2 regions of the Blautia sp. HCP28S3_G10 genome follow, and region 2 is predicted to be linked to the other one. Evidence: riboswitches for the same ligand, from Rfam matches in the RefSeq annotation. Region 2 holds a riboswitch; the other holds the start of a gene.
The links. Region 2 has a riboswitch for thiamine pyrophosphate ahead of thiW (energy coupling factor transporter S component ThiW). Riboswitches for the same ligand answer to the same signal wherever they lie in the genome.

Region 1: it holds a riboswitch for thiamine pyrophosphate, as region 2 does, so the genes downstream of both, thiS (sulfur carrier protein ThiS) here and thiW (energy coupling factor transporter S component ThiW) in region 2, are expected to answer to the same signal.

Annotation. Positions count from the first base shown of each region.
Region 1 covers NZ_JBQHUL010000011.1:21,183-29,600, reverse strand. The annotation lists gene thiH (2-iminoacetate synthase ThiH) at 1-854, opposite strand, end outside; gene ACTNB8_RS06510 (thiazole synthase) at 876-1,667, opposite strand; partial or broken gene thiS (sulfur carrier protein ThiS) at 1,668-1,850, opposite strand; TPP riboswitch at 2,147-2,255, opposite strand; gene ACTNB8_RS06500 (MFS transporter) at 2,921-4,150, opposite strand; gene ACTNB8_RS06495 (hypothetical protein) at 5,055-5,960, opposite strand; gene ACTNB8_RS06490 (ABC transporter permease subunit) at 6,882-7,361, opposite strand; gene ACTNB8_RS06485 (LysR family transcriptional regulator) at 7,562-8,418, shown strand, end outside.
Region 2 covers NZ_JBQHUL010000007.1:27,504-35,921, reverse strand. The annotation lists gene ACTNB8_RS04905 (UDP-N-acetylmuramoyl-L-alanyl-D-glutamate--2,6-diaminopimelate ligase) at 1-1,215, opposite strand, end outside; TPP riboswitch at 1,353-1,461, shown strand; gene thiW (energy coupling factor transporter S component ThiW) at 1,553-2,065, shown strand; gene ACTNB8_RS04895 (hydroxyethylthiazole kinase) at 2,071-2,871, shown strand; gene thiE (thiamine phosphate synthase) at 2,877-3,512, shown strand; gene thiD (bifunctional hydroxymethylpyrimidine kinase/phosphomethylpyrimidine kinase) at 3,515-4,315, shown strand; gene thiC (phosphomethylpyrimidine synthase ThiC) at 4,341-5,651, shown strand; gene arcC (carbamate kinase) at 5,933-6,865, shown strand; partial or broken gene ACTNB8_RS04870 (helix-turn-helix domain-containing protein) at 7,280-7,558, shown strand; gene eutJ (ethanolamine utilization protein EutJ) at 7,669-8,418, shown strand, end outside.

The DNA.
Region 1 (8,418 bases), on a different contig from region 2:
GCATGGTATCCTGTCGCAAATGCATCTTTCCGGAAGTCATCAAGACCCAGAAGTGCTGCAAACCCAACTCCTCTCATGCCGCCTTTTAATGCACGTTCCTGTGCGTTAAGTCTGTATGGAAAGATCCTTTTATGGCCTGCAAGATGAAGTGTTTCGTACTTGTCTGAATTATATGTTTCCTGGAAAACTGTCACATAGTCAGCTCCGCATTCATGAAGATAATGATACTCATCTGAATTCATAGGATATACTTCAAGTCCGATTACCTTGAAATGTTTTCGTGCGATTTTGCAGGCTTCACCTATGTATTTCACGTCTGATTTTGCCCTGCTTTCTCCTGTAAGGATCAGGATTTCCTGTAATCCTGTGGAAGCGATCGCAGCCATTTCTTTTTCAATTTCTTCTGGATTCAGCTGTGCACGGCGAATCTTGTTGTGGCAGTTAAATCCACAGTAAATGCAGTAATTTTCGCAGTAATTGGCTATATATATAGGTGTAAACATATAAACGCTGTTGCCGAAATGTTTTCTTGTTTCCACTCTTGCAGCCTGTGCGATCTCTTCCAGAAGTGGCAGTGCAGCCGGTGAAAGCAGCGCCTGAAAATCTTCGATCGTGCGGTTATCATGTTGCAGTGCACGTCGTACATCTGCTTCTGTATACTGATCATAATCGTAGGCATTCATCGCTTCGATCACCTGATCCATTACATCAGAGTCTTCCAGTTTTTCCATTCCCGGAAGATATTTCATATGGTCGATGCGATTCTTTTTCATATCTTCCAGTATCACTTCATTTACAATACTGTCGTTAAAATGGTCTCCATGTTCTTCTTTTGTTTTTTCTGCTGTGTTCATTACTTTTCTGCTCTCCCTTCTTTAGTCTCTCAAAAATCCTGTCAGTGGTGATGATGCGCTGGCACCTTTGTCCAGGGTTCTTCCAAGACCTGAAAGATAAGCACTGCGTCCTGCTTCGATTGCTTTTTTGAATGCTTCTGCCATTGCTTCCACATCTCCTGCTGTTGCGATTGCTGTGTTTGCCATAACTGCCGATGCACCCATTTCCATTGCTTCGCATGCCTGAGACGGTCTTCCGATTCCTGCATCTACAATGATCGGAAGATCAATTTCATCGATCAGAATCTGGATAAATTCTTTTGTGCAGATTCCTTTATTAGATCCGATCGGGGAACCAAGCGGCATGATGCAGGCTGCGCCTGCATTTACCAGATCTCTTGCAACATTAAGATCCGGATACATATATGGCATTACGACAAAACCTTCATCTGCAAGCATTTCTGTTGCCCGTATGGTTTCATAATTATCTGGCAGAAGATATTTTGAATCATGGATTACTTCTACTTTTACGAAGTTTCCACAGCCAAGTTCTCTGGATAATCTTGCAATACGGAGTGCTTCTTCTGCTGTTCTTGCTCCTGATGTGTTTGGAAGAAGTGTTACATCATTTGGTATGTAATCCAGGATATTTGCAAGTCCTCCTTCATTTGCTCTTCGAAGAGCCAGTGTAATAATCTGTGCCCCGGCTTTTTCTACACAGGCTTTAACCAGATCAAGTGAAAATTTGCCGCTTCCAAGTATGAATCTGGAGGTAAATTCATGTCCTCCGATCACAAGTTTGTCTTCTTTCTGAAGGCCGCTTCCGCCTCCCATAAACTGTACGATTTCCATGGTATCTCCTTCTTTCAGTATTGTTTTTTCATAGAGTTCTCTTTCCAGGATTTCTTCATTTAATTCGATTGCCACTGTTGCAGGTACATAGGAATTTGTTTCCAGATATTCTGTAACTGTCATTGGTTTGTCCAGGGTTTTTGTTTTTCCGTTTACTTTGATCATTGTAAGCTCCTCCTTTTTCTGGTAAGAGTGAACTTATCTGTCTGAACTGTTGTCAGACAGGGTTTTATAGTACAGAGAACCTGCCAGTTGCCAAAGCATCCGTAATGAGCTGCCAGTGGCAGGTCATGTAGGTGGCAGCTTCTCTTGCATATTTTGGCATAAAAAAGAGTTCACAAAGTAATACACCCGCGGTGGTGCACCCCTTCATGAACTCTGTTCACTCTCACTGTTTCTGTATTTAGTTGTAGTTCCTGTTCAGATAAAGAAAAAGGGAGATGCCAAGGCATCTCCCGTAAAGTTATCGTATACGTTCGTTCCTACGTTGGCATTATCCAAATCAGGTATATGGGTCGAAGTTGATTACTTCCTCTCAGCCTGCCTGTACAAGCTCCCCTGTTCATTTACCCGTCCAGTATACGCCAGATTGTTTTGTGTGTCAAGAGCCTGATATCTGCTGATATCTGACACCTGATTCAAATACTGAACAAACTGAGAAAATGATATTTGACGCCTGTTTCAAATACTGAACAACAGATTGGAGCGAATATTGCTGGCTTCCTGATTCGCTTCAGGCGCTTATTTGATGCCATTCGCCAGCAACTCGCCTAACGGCTCAGACAGCGGCTCGATGTCATCAGCTAACCTGAATCTCATCGACGGAATCTGTGCAGACATTCGCTCCAATCTGTTGTTCGTATTTTTTCAGGCTGTATATTCCCCTCTCACAAAATACGGTCGCTCCTGCGGCTCTGCCGCTACTCACTCTGTAAGGGGCGGTGCAGGTTGAAGAAAAAGTAAAACCAAAGAAAAAATTTCTGAGAGTATTCTCTGGTATGGCTCGCTTGAAGAACTTCGTTAAGGTTCTTAATGAACAGGTTTTTGCGTTGATGCAGAAAACGGATTGTCCGAACCGCGAAGCGGTGAGTTTGACGTTTTTTGCATCGTTTTTTAGCAAAGTTCTGTGAATTTCAGAACCTTAGAAGTGATGATTTGAGACATATCCAGAGAATACTACTCAGAAATTTATATATTATACAGCTATTACTTTTCCCCAACCTCACCGGGATTCCTTACTTATCTAATGCCTCATCTTCCACTTTATCCCTGTTTTCTCCTACAAGTCCGTGAATCGCAACAAATATAAGCAGTACCCCAACTATACTCACAACTGCACCAACACCCAGTACAAAACGCGTAGAAGTCAGGGAGAATAGCCATCCGCCAACGAAACTGGCAATAAGACTGCCAGCTGTCATAACCGATGTGAAAAGTGCCTGTCCTTTATTTCGATCGACTTCTGCCACATACTGATTGGCAAAATAAACAACCCCCGGAATAAGAACTGCGTAACCACCTATCTGCAAAGCAGAAGCCATATACAGCATTCCTACACTTGTACAAAAGAAAGTAATGCTGTTTTTGAGTGCGAAAAAGCATGTGGCAGCAACCATAATTCGATTAATACCAAACTTTCTGAGAAGCAAAGCAAATGCAAACATTGCCGGAATTTCACACATGGCAGCAATAAACATCGCATTGCCCTGTACAGTCTCTATATTAGATGCCCCAAGCATCTCCACAATCTTTGCCATGTAATTGTTGATAATATAATGCCCCACATAGATACAGGTAACTGCAACTGCCGCAATAGTCACATAATGATATTTTCCAAAGAAACCGCCAAGAGAGATTGCCTCCTGACCATTCTCCTGCCTATCAGCCTTTACAACATTCTTAGATACAACAGGCATCGTAGTCACGGATACAAGGGTAATAACTGCTGAAAAAACTACCCACACGGGCAATGCTGCATTGCCAAGACCTGACCACATACGGCCAAGTACAGCAGAGCCTACTGCGAAAGCACCAGAGCCCAGACCACGGCAGAGTCCGTAATTGATCCTGCCCCCGATTTTATCATAGATAAATGCCATTCCATTAAACAACGGCATCACAATTGAAGCCAGTGCAAAAGAAATAATGCAAAGCGGAAAAATAAGCACCGCTGTTTTAGGAACTACCAGCAATAAAACAGATGCTGCAATAATAATAATTGAAGACGCTTGAATAAATGTTTTTTGTGAAACGGTACGATTGTGATCAATAATATCACCTACAACAGGCCCGCCAATTGCACCGAGCAGATTTGTAACAGCCATGACTGTACCAGCCACGCCATCTGAAAAGCCACATTGCGAAAGATAGTTGTAAGCATACCCCATAGTCCCAACAATGAGAAACAAGTATCCTATATTGCAGAATGCATATTTGATATTAAGGCCTCTGAGATTCGTTTGCATAACATATGTCCTCTCTTTTTATATTATTCCTGCTGGTCTGTTTCTTCGCCGGACAACATTACCAGCCCACTCTCTGCATGCGGGGCTACTCCCATCATAAACTCCTGTTACACAGAAGATGCAGAGATTCTTTTCACCAGTCAGGTCTCCTGCTTTTACTTAATTAGCGGGGTTAAAAGCATGGATTTCTGAAATGTTTTTAGAATACCAGACGGCAAAAATACCTTGAAATTTAAGAAAATATGCTTTGTTTTATGATAGCATGTATTCTTTTTCGTTTCAAGGCATTTTATAATTCTTTAATTATCTTTAATTATCTTTATTTTTCTTTATTTTTCTTTATGATTGGATTCCTGTTACGCCTGTTTCAAATACTTAACAACAGTTTTCACGAATATTGCTGGCTTCCTGATTCGCTTCAGGCGCTTATTTGATGCCATTCGCCTGCAACTCGCCTAACGGCTCAGACAGCGGCTCGATGGCATCAGCTAACCTGAATCTCATCGACGGAATCTGCGCAGACATTCGCTCCAATCTGTTGTTCGTATTTTTTCAGGCTGTATATTCCCCTCTCACAAAATACGGTCGCTCCTGCGGCTCTGCCGCTACTCACTCTGTAAGGGGCGGTGCAGGTTGAAGAAAAAGTAAAACCAAAGAAAGAATTTCTGAGAGTATTCTCTGGTATGGCTCGCTTGAAGAACTTCGTCAAGGTTCTTAATGAACAGGTTTTTGCGTTGATACAGAAAACGGATTGTCTGAACCGCGAAGCGGTGAGTTTGACGTTTTCTGCATCGTTTTTAGCAAAGTTCTGTGAATTTCAGAACCTTAGAAGTGATGATTTGAGACATATCCAGAGAATATCTTCTCAGAAATTTAAATTATGAGAAAAAATTTTTCCCAACCATCACCGGGATTCCTTACTTATCCACTCCAGGATTTTTTGTTCCGATACGTTAAGTCCTTCTGCAATCCTAGACACAGGCAATCCCATTTTATGAAAAGAATTAGCTATTTCTTTTTTTGCGTTTATCTCACCTGCCTCAAATTCTGCTTTCCGTAATTTCTTTTCTTCCAGCTCTTTGTCATACTCAAATATACTCATTGCAATAACCCTCGCCTTATTCTTTCGAAGGAATTCTGCAAGGATTCCCTCCTGAATGCATTCATTTACTGCCTTTTCTACAGCTGAATCCAGTTCTATATCTTTTGCATAATTCCGTACTTTTGTTACATACTGTGCATATTCTCCCAAAATCTGGCATTGTTCCATCAGTTCTTTATTATGACCTTCATTAATATTAAACGTGATAACTTTCAGTTCCAGCCCTGGTTCATTCGGACAGTTCTCATATGCTTCTGAAAGATAATTCTCCCAACGTTCATCTTTCTTTTCTGTCCCATTATAAAAAACAATGAAATTTGGTGCAGGGATCTTCTGTATTTTTGATGCATACAAAGATTCCCGGTCCACCAGTTCCTGATACTCACTGGATATATAAAACAAGTCCCTCAGTGGCATATTTGCATTATAAGTTGACTGATGTTCATATAGAAATAATCCTGTATCAATAATAAATGCCAGATCGTTTTTTACTCCCATATAAATGGCATTCTCAAGTGTCACTATCTCCAGTTTTTCCGGATCGTCGTATGCAGTCCTGTTCATTGCATTATAAAGTGACAACAGGTTTCGTTTATCCGAAAATAACATTCTGAAGACTGTGTCTTTGTAATTTCGTTTTGCCCTCAAATTCACTTTCGTCATTTTCTTTTTCTTTGTAGTTACTTTACGGTTTTTTCTTTTTGCCATAGGCAGCACCTCCTGTTGTGCAGGAGTTATAGAGCATAATGTACTATTCTTTTCACCAGTCAGGCCTCCTGCTTTTACTTAATTAACGGATTTAAAAGCATGGATTTCTGAAATGTTTTTAGAATACCAGACGGCAAAAATGCCTTGAAATTTAAGAAAATATGCTTTGTTTTATGGTAGCATGTATTCTTTTTCGTTTCAAGACATTTTATAATTCTTTAATTATCTTTATTTTTCTTTATGATTGGATTCCTGTTACGCCGGTTTCAAATACTGAACAACAGTTTTCACGAATATTGCTGGCTTCCTGATTCGCTTCAGGCGCTTATTTGATGCCATTCGCCTGCAACTCGCCTGACGGCTCAGACAGCGGCTCGGTGGCATCAGCTAACCTGAATCTCATCGACGGAATCTGCGCAGACATTCGCTCCAATCTGTTGTTCGTATTTTTTCAGGCTGTATATTCCCCTCTCACAAAATACGGTCGCTCCTGCGGCTCTGCCGCTACTCACTCTGTAAGGGGCGGTGCAGGTTAGAGAAAAAGTAAAACCAAAGAAAGAATTTCTGAGAGTATTCTCTGGTATGGCTCGCTTGAAGAACTTCGTTAAGGTTCTTAATGAACAGGTTTTTGCGTTGATGCAGAAAACGGATTGTCTGAACCGCGAAGCGGTGAGTTTGACGTTTTCTGTATCGTTTTTAGCAAAGTTCTGTGAATTTCAGAACCTTAGAAGTGATGATTTGAGACATATCCAGAGAATATCTTCTCAGAAATTTAAATTATGAGCAAAAATTTTCCCCAAGTGCTGTGTTCACAGTCAGATAAAAATAAGCCTGAGGGATTTATCCATATAAACAGAATCCTCCCTGAATGCTATTCCAATTCAAATCTTTTCTGTAAATTTGTTATTTTAATCATCTGCATTACCCCCTGATTTTTCTTTCAACCTGCTTCTGCAGAATGATCAGAATTGATATAAGGACAACATAAAAAATAGCTCCTGTTGTATATGCTTGAATAGTTTTAAAACTAATTGCTGCATAATTCTGCATCGGTGTCAGGCCAAGAGAAAGTCCGGCTTCTTTCTGCCCCGGATCGATTCCTTCAAGTGATCCCCGGACAATCTCAGCAATAAAAGCTCCTGAGTTGATCGTGATAACAATGATACCGGCCGTATTACTGCTCAGATCGAATCCAGTCAGTTTCGGAATAACAAAATAAACATACAGAGCCTGCACAATCAGAGGAGTTGCACGTATGATCCATATATATACTCCCGCAATTCCTCTGGCAATTCTGCTTCTGGTTTGTAATGCAAAGCCTGTAATCTCTCCCAGCAGAGTTCCGAGAAGAATACCTGCAATAGCAACATATATAGTCACTTTGAGCCCCCGGAACAACATATGTAATTCTGTTTTATTATAGTTACTGTTTACTCCGTTCACAGCAACTTCTTATACCCTCTCATCAAAAATCAGATATTGCAAATGATATAAAAATCCGCTATAATAACAACAGCCAATGGAGGACTCACCTGTGTGTGTCCTCTTTTTTCATATGTGATACCTGACAATATTCACTCCACAAGAAGGGAGAATTCTATATGGATATCAGTAAATATGCGCTTTTTGCAGACGTTGCAGATACAGGAAATTTCACAAAAAGCGGTGAAAGAATGGGCTATACACAGCCTGGTGTCAGCCATATACTAAAGGCCATGGAGGCAGAATTTGGTTTTCCTCTCTTTGTACGCACGAAACAGGGCGTTGTCCCCACCCATAATGCAAAGGCGATCCTGCCACTGGTACGACAACTTCTTTCAGTAAACGAACAGCTGGAACAGACAATCAGTTCTCTGAACGGTCTTACCACAGGTCATCTGACTATAGCATCTTTTGCAAGCATCGGAAGAAGCTGGCTTCCTACAGTCATCCATTCCTATCAGCAGAGCTACCCTGGAATTGAAATTGAACTTCTGGAAGGCGGCACCGATGATATTGTGGGCTGGGTAGAAAACAGCCGGGCAGATTTTGGCCTTCTCAGCAAATGGAACGTTGATTCTCTTGAATGGATCCGACTCTACGAAGATCCCCTAATGGCAATTCTTCCAAAAGACATGGATATGAATGGAAGAAAATCTTTTCCAATCAAAGCTATGGCAGATAAACCTTTTGTCATTTCTGCTGAAGGTGTGGACTATGATATTCATCAGGTTCTGAAAGAAACAGGAATTGAACCTGATATCCGCTTTTCTTCCATGGATGACCACGTCGTTATTTCTATGGTTGCCAATAATCTCGGAATCAGTATTCTTCCCAATCTAGTTATCGGTAATGCCCGTGCACAGATCCAGGCACTCCCGCTTGATCCGGGATTCTCCAGAGAGCTTGGAATTGGCATACGTTCATTTTCAAGCCTTTCACCTGCTGCCCAGCAGTTTATCACTTTTATCCAGGATCA
Region 2 (8,418 bases):
ATTATCCGAGGTAATAATGGTAAGATCTGCCAGACGCCCTGAAACTTCTCCCATCTCATAACGGCGGGATTTTGCACGATTACCACCACATCCAAAAAGGCAGACCAGTCTGTGTGGATTATATTCCCGCAGTGTAGTCAGAAGACTTTCCAGAGCCATCGCATTGTGTGCATAATCAATCATAAGAGTAAACTCGTCGGAGACTTTTACCATTTCAATTCTGCCCTTGACTCTTGCAACCTTCAGAGCCTTGATGATATTTTCCTGAGATACTTTAAAGTGTCTGCATATCGCAATAGCGGTCAGTGAATTATAAATGCTGAATTTGCCCGGAATATCAATTTCCACAGGGAAATCCATGAGTCCTTTTACGTGGTAATAGATTCCCAGATATCCTTTTCCGCCTGTCATATGTGCATCTTCTGCCCTGAGATCCGCTTCGGGTGAAAATCCATATGTCTCAAGCTGACATGTATGTCCTTCAATGATCCTGTCAAAATGTTCATCATCTCTGTTTACAATTCCCACTTTGCACTGGCGAAGAAGCATGGACTTACATGCCAGATAATGGTCAAAATCTTTGTGTTCATTTGGTCCTATATGATCAGGTTCAATATTGGTAAAAATACCGTAATCAAACACAAATCCCTGTGTTCTGTGAAGCATAAGGCCCTGAGAAGAAACTTCCATAACAACACAATCACAGCCTGCATCAACCATTTTGCGGAAATACTGCTGGATCACATAGGATTCCGGTGTTGTATTTGAAGCCGGTATCACTTCGTCTCCGATGATCGCCTCAATAGTTCCGATCAGACCAACTTTATATCCTGCATTTTCAAGGATTGATTTTACCATATAAGTTGTTGTTGTTTTGCCTTTTGTTCCGGTAATTCCGATTGTTTTGAGTTTCCGTGCAGGATGCCCGAAATATGCAGCTGATATAAATGCCATTGCATAGCGGGTATCCTTCACCAGAATGACCGTAACATCTGAAGGAACTTCTACTTTTTCTTCAACAACCAGTGTTTTTGCACCTTTTGCCACTACATCAGATACAAATTTGTGGCCGTCAACTACAGCACCCCTGATACAGATAAACAGGGAATTTTCTTCTGCTTTACGTGAATCATACACAACGGAACTTACTTCCTGTTCCACACTGCCCTGACAGCAGGTATATTCCAGACCTTCCAATAATGATGATACTTTCATATTTTTTACTCCTTTTCGCCCTTGGGCATATTCCATTATAGGATAGCACAATCAAAACATGTTTTCAATGACAGGCCGGCAGTTACATAAAAAATCCACTTGCCAAATATTCTCAGAAATCATATAATGAATATGTCAAACATGAAACGGGGAGCTGGCTGAAGCCGGCTGAGAGGAAACTGAGTGGTTTCGACCCATAACCTGATTTGGATAATGCCAACGTAGGGAAATACCGAAATTTTCAGAGAGGTACCCCTGTGGTGCCTCTTTTTGTTGTCAACAACCTCGTTCCCGCACCTCTCAGGTGTTTCAAATTTTATAAGAAAGGAAATTTATAATGACACAGACAAACTCATATAATGCCACCAAAAAGCTTGCTGCTGCCGGTGTTCTGACTGCTGTTGCTGTTGCAGGAAGCATGATAAGTGTTCCGATCGCCGGAAGCAAATGTGCACCAGTACAGCATATGGTTAATATTTTTGCAGCTGTAATGCTTGGTCCCTGGTGGGGTGTGGCAATCGCTTTCTGCGCCAGCCTGATCAGAAATATTCTTGGTATAGGGAGTTTTCTCGCTTTCCCAGGCAGTATGATCGGTGCTCTCTGCTGCGGACTGATCTGTCATTTCACGGGCCGTCTGGAACTGACCTGTACTGCTGAAGCTCTCGGCACAGGAATTCTCGGAGGACTTGCCGCATATCCCGTGGCACGTTTTGTAATGGGGCTTGCACCTGCCGGCTTTACCGTGTACATGATACCTTTTTTCATCTCCACACTTACAGGCAGTATCCTTGCCTATATCCTTGTGCGTATCTTTGAAAAAAGCCATGTAATAGATGCAGTAAAGAGGTAACTCATATGCAGAAAAAAGATGTACTGAATCTTCTTCATACTATTCATCCACGGATTCACTGCCTCACCAATCCGGTAACCATGCGGGACGTTGCCAATATTCTTCTTGCCGCTGACGGAAGTGCAGTCATGGCGCGCGATCCTGATGAAGTGGAAGAAATCACTTCCATCTGTCATGGAACACTTCTTAATACCGGTGTTCCTGATGAAAAAATCATCAGAGCCTGTATCCTTGCCGGCAAAAAAGCCAACCAGCTTGGACACCCGGTCATTCTTGATCCTGTCGGTGCAGGTGCCAGTACTTTTCGCCGAAAACTTCTGGCAGACCTTCTTGAGTCTGTACAGCCGACGATCGTACGATGTAATCAGGAAGAAGCTGCTGTTCTGTATTCCATGAAAGCGGGCAGATTTTCTGTCACAGATCACGCAGGTGTGGAAAGTGCTCTCCGGCTTCCACCGGAAGATCTCCGTTCTCTGGCTTCTGATGTCTCGAAACTTTATCAATGTACGTTTCTGATCACTGGTTCTTCTGATGTTGTTTCAGATGGCCGCCTGACTCTTTTTCTCACGGGTGGAGATGCCCGTATACGCCGGATCACCGGTGGCGGCTGCATGCTTTCTGCTCTCTGTGCACTTTTTGCAGGTACCGGTATTGAACCTTTTGATGCTGCTCTCATTGCAGGGCAGATATGGAAAGACAGTGCAGAATATGCCGGAATACGCACTGACAAAAACAGCCAGGGCATCGGCAGTTTCCATGTATACCTCACAGATGCTTTAGAAGGACAGATATTTGAAAGGTCGTAATACTTATGCAGATAACACCCAAACAACTGAAATTATATGCGGTCACTGACCGCTCATGGCTGAAAGAAGGCGAAACACTGTATTCTGTTACAGAAGAACTGCTGAAAGGCGGTGTTTCCTGTATACAGCTTCGTGAGAAAAATGCAGCTGATGAACAGATTCTCCATGAGGCTGAACAGTTAAAAGAACTCTGTTTCCGTTATCATGTTCCGCTTATTATCAATGACAGGCCAGATCTTGCACTGAAAACAGGCGCTTCCGGTGTCCACGTAGGGCTTTCCGATATGGGCATCCAGAAAGCCCGGCAGATCCTGGGACATGACTTCATCATTGGTGCAAGCGCCCATAACGTAGAAGAAGCACTTGCTGCTGAAGCTGCCGGTGCTGATTATCTCGGATGTGGAGCAGTTTTTGGAAGCAAAACCAAAACCAATGTTTCCCGTCTTTCTCCTGAAACCCTGAAAAATATCTGCGCAGCTGTACATATTCCGGTTGTTGCCATTGGCGGAATCAGCCTTGATAATCTCCCGGATCTTACCGGCACAGGAATTTCCGGTGCGGCAGTTATCAGCGGCCTGTATGCTTCGGCAGACAAAACCCGTACAGCTTCACAGTTTCTTACTATTCTCGAAAGGATCTGAATATGAAAACAGCTCTGACAATTGCCGGAAGTGATTCCAGCGGTGGTGCAGGAATCCAGGCAGACATCAAGACAATGACCATGAACGGCGTCTATGCCATGAGCGTGATCACAGCTCTCACTGCACAGAATACTACCGGTGTATATGGAATTCAGGAAACTTCACCTGAATTTATCGACCAGCAGATGGACTGTGTTTTTACAGATATTTTTCCGGATGCTGTAAAAATCGGCATGCTTTCTTCTCCAGAGATCATGCGGCATATTGCCTCAGGTCTTCGCAAATACAGTCCCGGACATATTGTCCTCGATCCGGTCATGGTATCTACAAGCGGTCACAGACTTATGCAGAAAGATGCCGAAACAGTTCTGCAGACAGAACTGTTCCCTCTGGCAGAGATCATCACACCCAATATTCCTGAAGCAGAGGCGCTTACCGGTCTTAAGATCACAGATGCTTCTTCTATGGAAATGGCAGCCCGTGAACTCAGCGAACGGTTCCATACTTCAATCCTTCTGAAGGGAGGCCACAGAATTGAGGATGCCAATGACCTGTTATATTCCGAAGGAAAATCTTTCTGGATCCACGGTGAGCGTGTGGACAATCACAACACTCACGGAACAGGTTGTACTCTGTCAAGTGCCATTGCAGCAAACCTGGCAAAAGGTTTTTCACTGGAAGACTCTGTCCGCCGTGCCAAAGCATATATTACAGATGCCCTGAAAGCAGGCCTTGACCTTGGACAGGGCTCCGGTCCTATGGACCACACTCTTGGAAAAAACAGCAACAAATTTTTTATATAAAATACAAATGAAAAGGAGATTTATTATGACTGCTTATACTACTCAGATGGATGCCGCACGCAAAGGTATCGTAACCCCACAGATAAAAACAGTTGCAGAAAAAGAACATATGCCTGTAGACAATCTTATGAAACTGGTAGCTGAAGGAAAAGTTGCAATCTGTGCAAATAAACATCATACCTGCCTGAATCCGGAAGGTGTCGGCAGCATGCTTCGCACCAAGATCAATGTGAATCTCGGCGTATCCAGAGACTGCAAAGATTATAATATTGAAATGCAGAAAGTCATGAAGGCTGTCGATCTCGGCGCTGAAGCCATCATGGACCTGTCCAGTCACGGAAATACCCAGCCATTTCGTCAGAAACTCACACATGAGTGTCCTGCAATGATCGGTACTGTACCGGTTTATGACAGTGTTATCCACTATCAGAGAGATCTTTCTGAACTGACTGCAAAAGACTTTATCGATGTTATCCGTCTCCATGCAGAGGACGGTGTGGATTTCGTAACTCTTCACTGCGGAATCACACGCAAAACCATTGAACAGATCAGGAAACACAAACGTAAAATGAACATTGTCAGCCGCGGTGGAAGTCTTGTCTTTGCGTGGATGAGTATGACAGGTGAAGAAAACCCGTTCTATGAATATTTTGATGAAATCCTTGATATCTGCGAAGAACATGATGTTACCATTTCTCTTGGTGATGCCTGCAGACCAGGCTGCCTTGCTGATGCTACAGACGTATGCCAGATTGAAGAGCTTGTCCGTCTCGGCGAACTGACAAAACGTGCATGGGATCACAATGTACAGGTTATGGTAGAGGGACCGGGACATGTTCCGCTTGATCAGGTTGCCGCAAATATGAAAGTTCAGCAGACTATCTGCATGGGCGCTCCTTTCTATGTACTCGGACCTCTTGTTACTGATATTGCTCCTGGCTATGATCACATCACAGCCGCTATCGGCGGTGCCGTTGCAGCAATGAACGGGGCAGCTTTCCTGTGCTATGTAACACCAGCTGAACATCTGGCACTTCCAAATGTAGATGATGTAAAACAGGGAATCATTGCTTCCAAAATCGCAGCCCACGCCGCTGATATTGCAAAAGGAATTCCTCACGCAAGAGATATTGATGACAAAATGGCTGATGCGCGCCGTGTTCTTGACTGGGATGCACAGTTTGAATGTGCTCTGGACCCGGAAACTGCAAAAGCGATCCGCGATGACCGTCTTCCTGAAGATGACCACAGTGATACCTGCAGTATGTGCGGTAAATTCTGTGCCGTGCGCAGTATGAATAAGGCTCTTGCAGGGGAACATATTGATATTCTGTAATAAAAAGTGGAAATTATAAACTTTTCTTTAGAATTTTTTCGATTTCTTTTAGAAACAGTACACATTTTGCACACATTTCATGGATATAATAGATTTTGGATAGATGAATAACCACTCTCTATCTCCCCCCTCAAAAAAGTTAAGGAAAACCGCCTGCCAGGGCGGTTTTTTCCTGTTCCCGGATCTGGAAACCTATGTTTTTATTGCAATTCCTATCCTATTCTTTTATAATAAGGTATATTATTGTTATATTCTAAATCGAAAAGAAATGAGGAATCCACATGAGCGAAAAAACAGTAGTTGTTGCTCTCGGTCACAAAGCCCTCGGCACAACACTTCCAGAACAGAAACTTGCCACAAAAGAAGCTGCAAAAGCTATTGCAGACCTCGTTGAGGAAGGTACCAGAGTAGTCATCTCCCACAGCAACGGACCTCAGGTTGGTATGATTCATACCGCTATGAACGAATTCGGAAAGGCTCATCCTGACTATACTTTCGCACCTATGTCCGTATGTGCTGCCATGAGTCAGGGTTACATCGGATATGACCTGCAGAATTCAATTCGTTCAGAACTTCTTGCAAGAGGCATTTATAAACCGGTAGCTACTATCCTTACACAGGTAGTTATTGATCCATATGATGATGCATTCGGAGAACCTGAAAAAATTATCGGACGTACTCTTACTTCCGAGGAAGCAGAGGCAGAAGAAGATAAGGGTAATTACGTTACAGAAGTAGCTGAAGGACAGTATCGCCGAATCCTTGCAGCACCGCAGCCACAGCGTATTGTTGAACTTGAAACAGTCCGTGCACTTGCAGATGCAGGACAGATTGTCATTGCAGCCGGCGGTGGCGGAATTCCGGTTATGGAACAGGGTATAGATCTTCATGGTGCCAGTGCCATTATCGAAAAGGATCTCGCAAGCGGTCTTCTTGCTGAATCCCTTAATGCCGATACTCTCCTGATCCTTACCAGTGTTGAAAAAGTCGGTCTGAACCATGATACTGATCATGAGGAACTACTTGACACTGTTACTCCTTCCGATGCTGCCAGATATATTGAAGAAGGTCAGTTTACAAAAGGCTCCATGCTTCCCAAAATCCAGGCAGGTCTTTCTTTCATCAGCAAGGGAGAGGGAAGACGTACCATCATAACAGATATTGCTCACGCCAGAGAGGGATATCTTGAAAAAACAGGTACTGTTCTTAAATGATTTTATCTGTAAACAATAACATCTTTACCTGATTTTTATAACCAGAACTTCTGGATTTTACCGCAAATCAACGACTGTCCCGGCACACAGCCCGGGACAGTTTTTTATTACTTATTTTATTACTTATTTTAATTATTAATATTATTACATTTATTTATATTTATAGTACTTTTTTACGATTTTTTATAGTCAAATAACTGTATTTTTATTAAAAAGATTACAAAAATGCTATTTATCATATTATCATCGCATGTGCGTGGCATTTGTGCCGTTTAATATAATCTTTCCTCTTAACAGCTATTTCGCTATTATATTATATATAAGTTTCACTAGTTTTTTATACAATAGAACAACTATGAGGTGAGTTACATGACAGAATTGAATCCGCTCGACCGGATCTAGGAATTATGCGATGAACGAAACTGGTCTTATTACCAGCTTGCCAAAGTATCCGGCATTGCATATTCAACACTAAGTACAATGATCAACAAACATAACATGCCTTCTCTGCCTACCCTGCAGAAATTGTGCGCAGGATTCGGCATTTCCATTACAGATTTCTTTGAACCGGACCGAAGCAGCAATGGATTAACAGAGGATCAGGCTCAATGTCTGGAGCTTTTCACTGCCCTCAGTCCTGAAGACAAAGCTCTTGCTATTTCTTATCTGAAAGGCCTGTCCAAAACATTATAAAAATCTTCTTGAAAAATGGCGATCTTATATGGTTGTCATTTTTTCTTTTTGTAATTTTTTATTATTTCATATATAATAGAAATAATCTTTTAGAAGAATGGAGCATTAAAATGGAAATAAAAAACAGAATCCTGTCCAATTTTGCCCAACTTGTTGAATCAGGAGAATGCAAAAAATTCCGGGGACGCCTGAAAGTCGGTGTAGACCTTGGTACAGCTAATACTGTACTTGCTGTTGTGGATACCAATAACCGTCCCATTGCCGGTGTTTCAGCCCCTTCTCATGCCATTCAGGACGGCGTGATCGTAAACTATTATGAGTCTGTTCAGCTGGTTACACAACTCAAGACGGAACTGGAAGAAAAACTTGGCACAGAACTCCCATACGCTGCAGCTGCTATCCCTCCCGGAGTTTCCGAAGGAAGCGTCAAAAGCATCGGCTATGTACTGGAAGGTGCCGGATTTGAAGTATGCAATATCGTAGATGAACCTACTGCTGCAGCCGCTGTACTGAAGATCACAGACGCTGCTGTCGTAGACGTGGGCGGCGGTACTACAGGTATCAGTATACTGAAAGACGGCAAGGTCATCTACACAGATGATGAGGCCACCGGTGGCAGCCATATGACCATGACTGTAGCCGGGCACTACAGAATCCCCTATGAGGAAGCAGAAATCCTCAAAACCACTCCCGAAAAAGAAGAAGAGATTTTTCCTGTCATCAAAGCTGTCATTGAAAAAATGGCCACCATCACAGAAAAATTTCTCCAGGGCTATGAAGTGCCTGCTGTATATGTAGTAGGTGGTTCTGCCAGCTTCCGGGAATTTACCGATGTCTTTGAGAAACGGCTTAAACTGCCT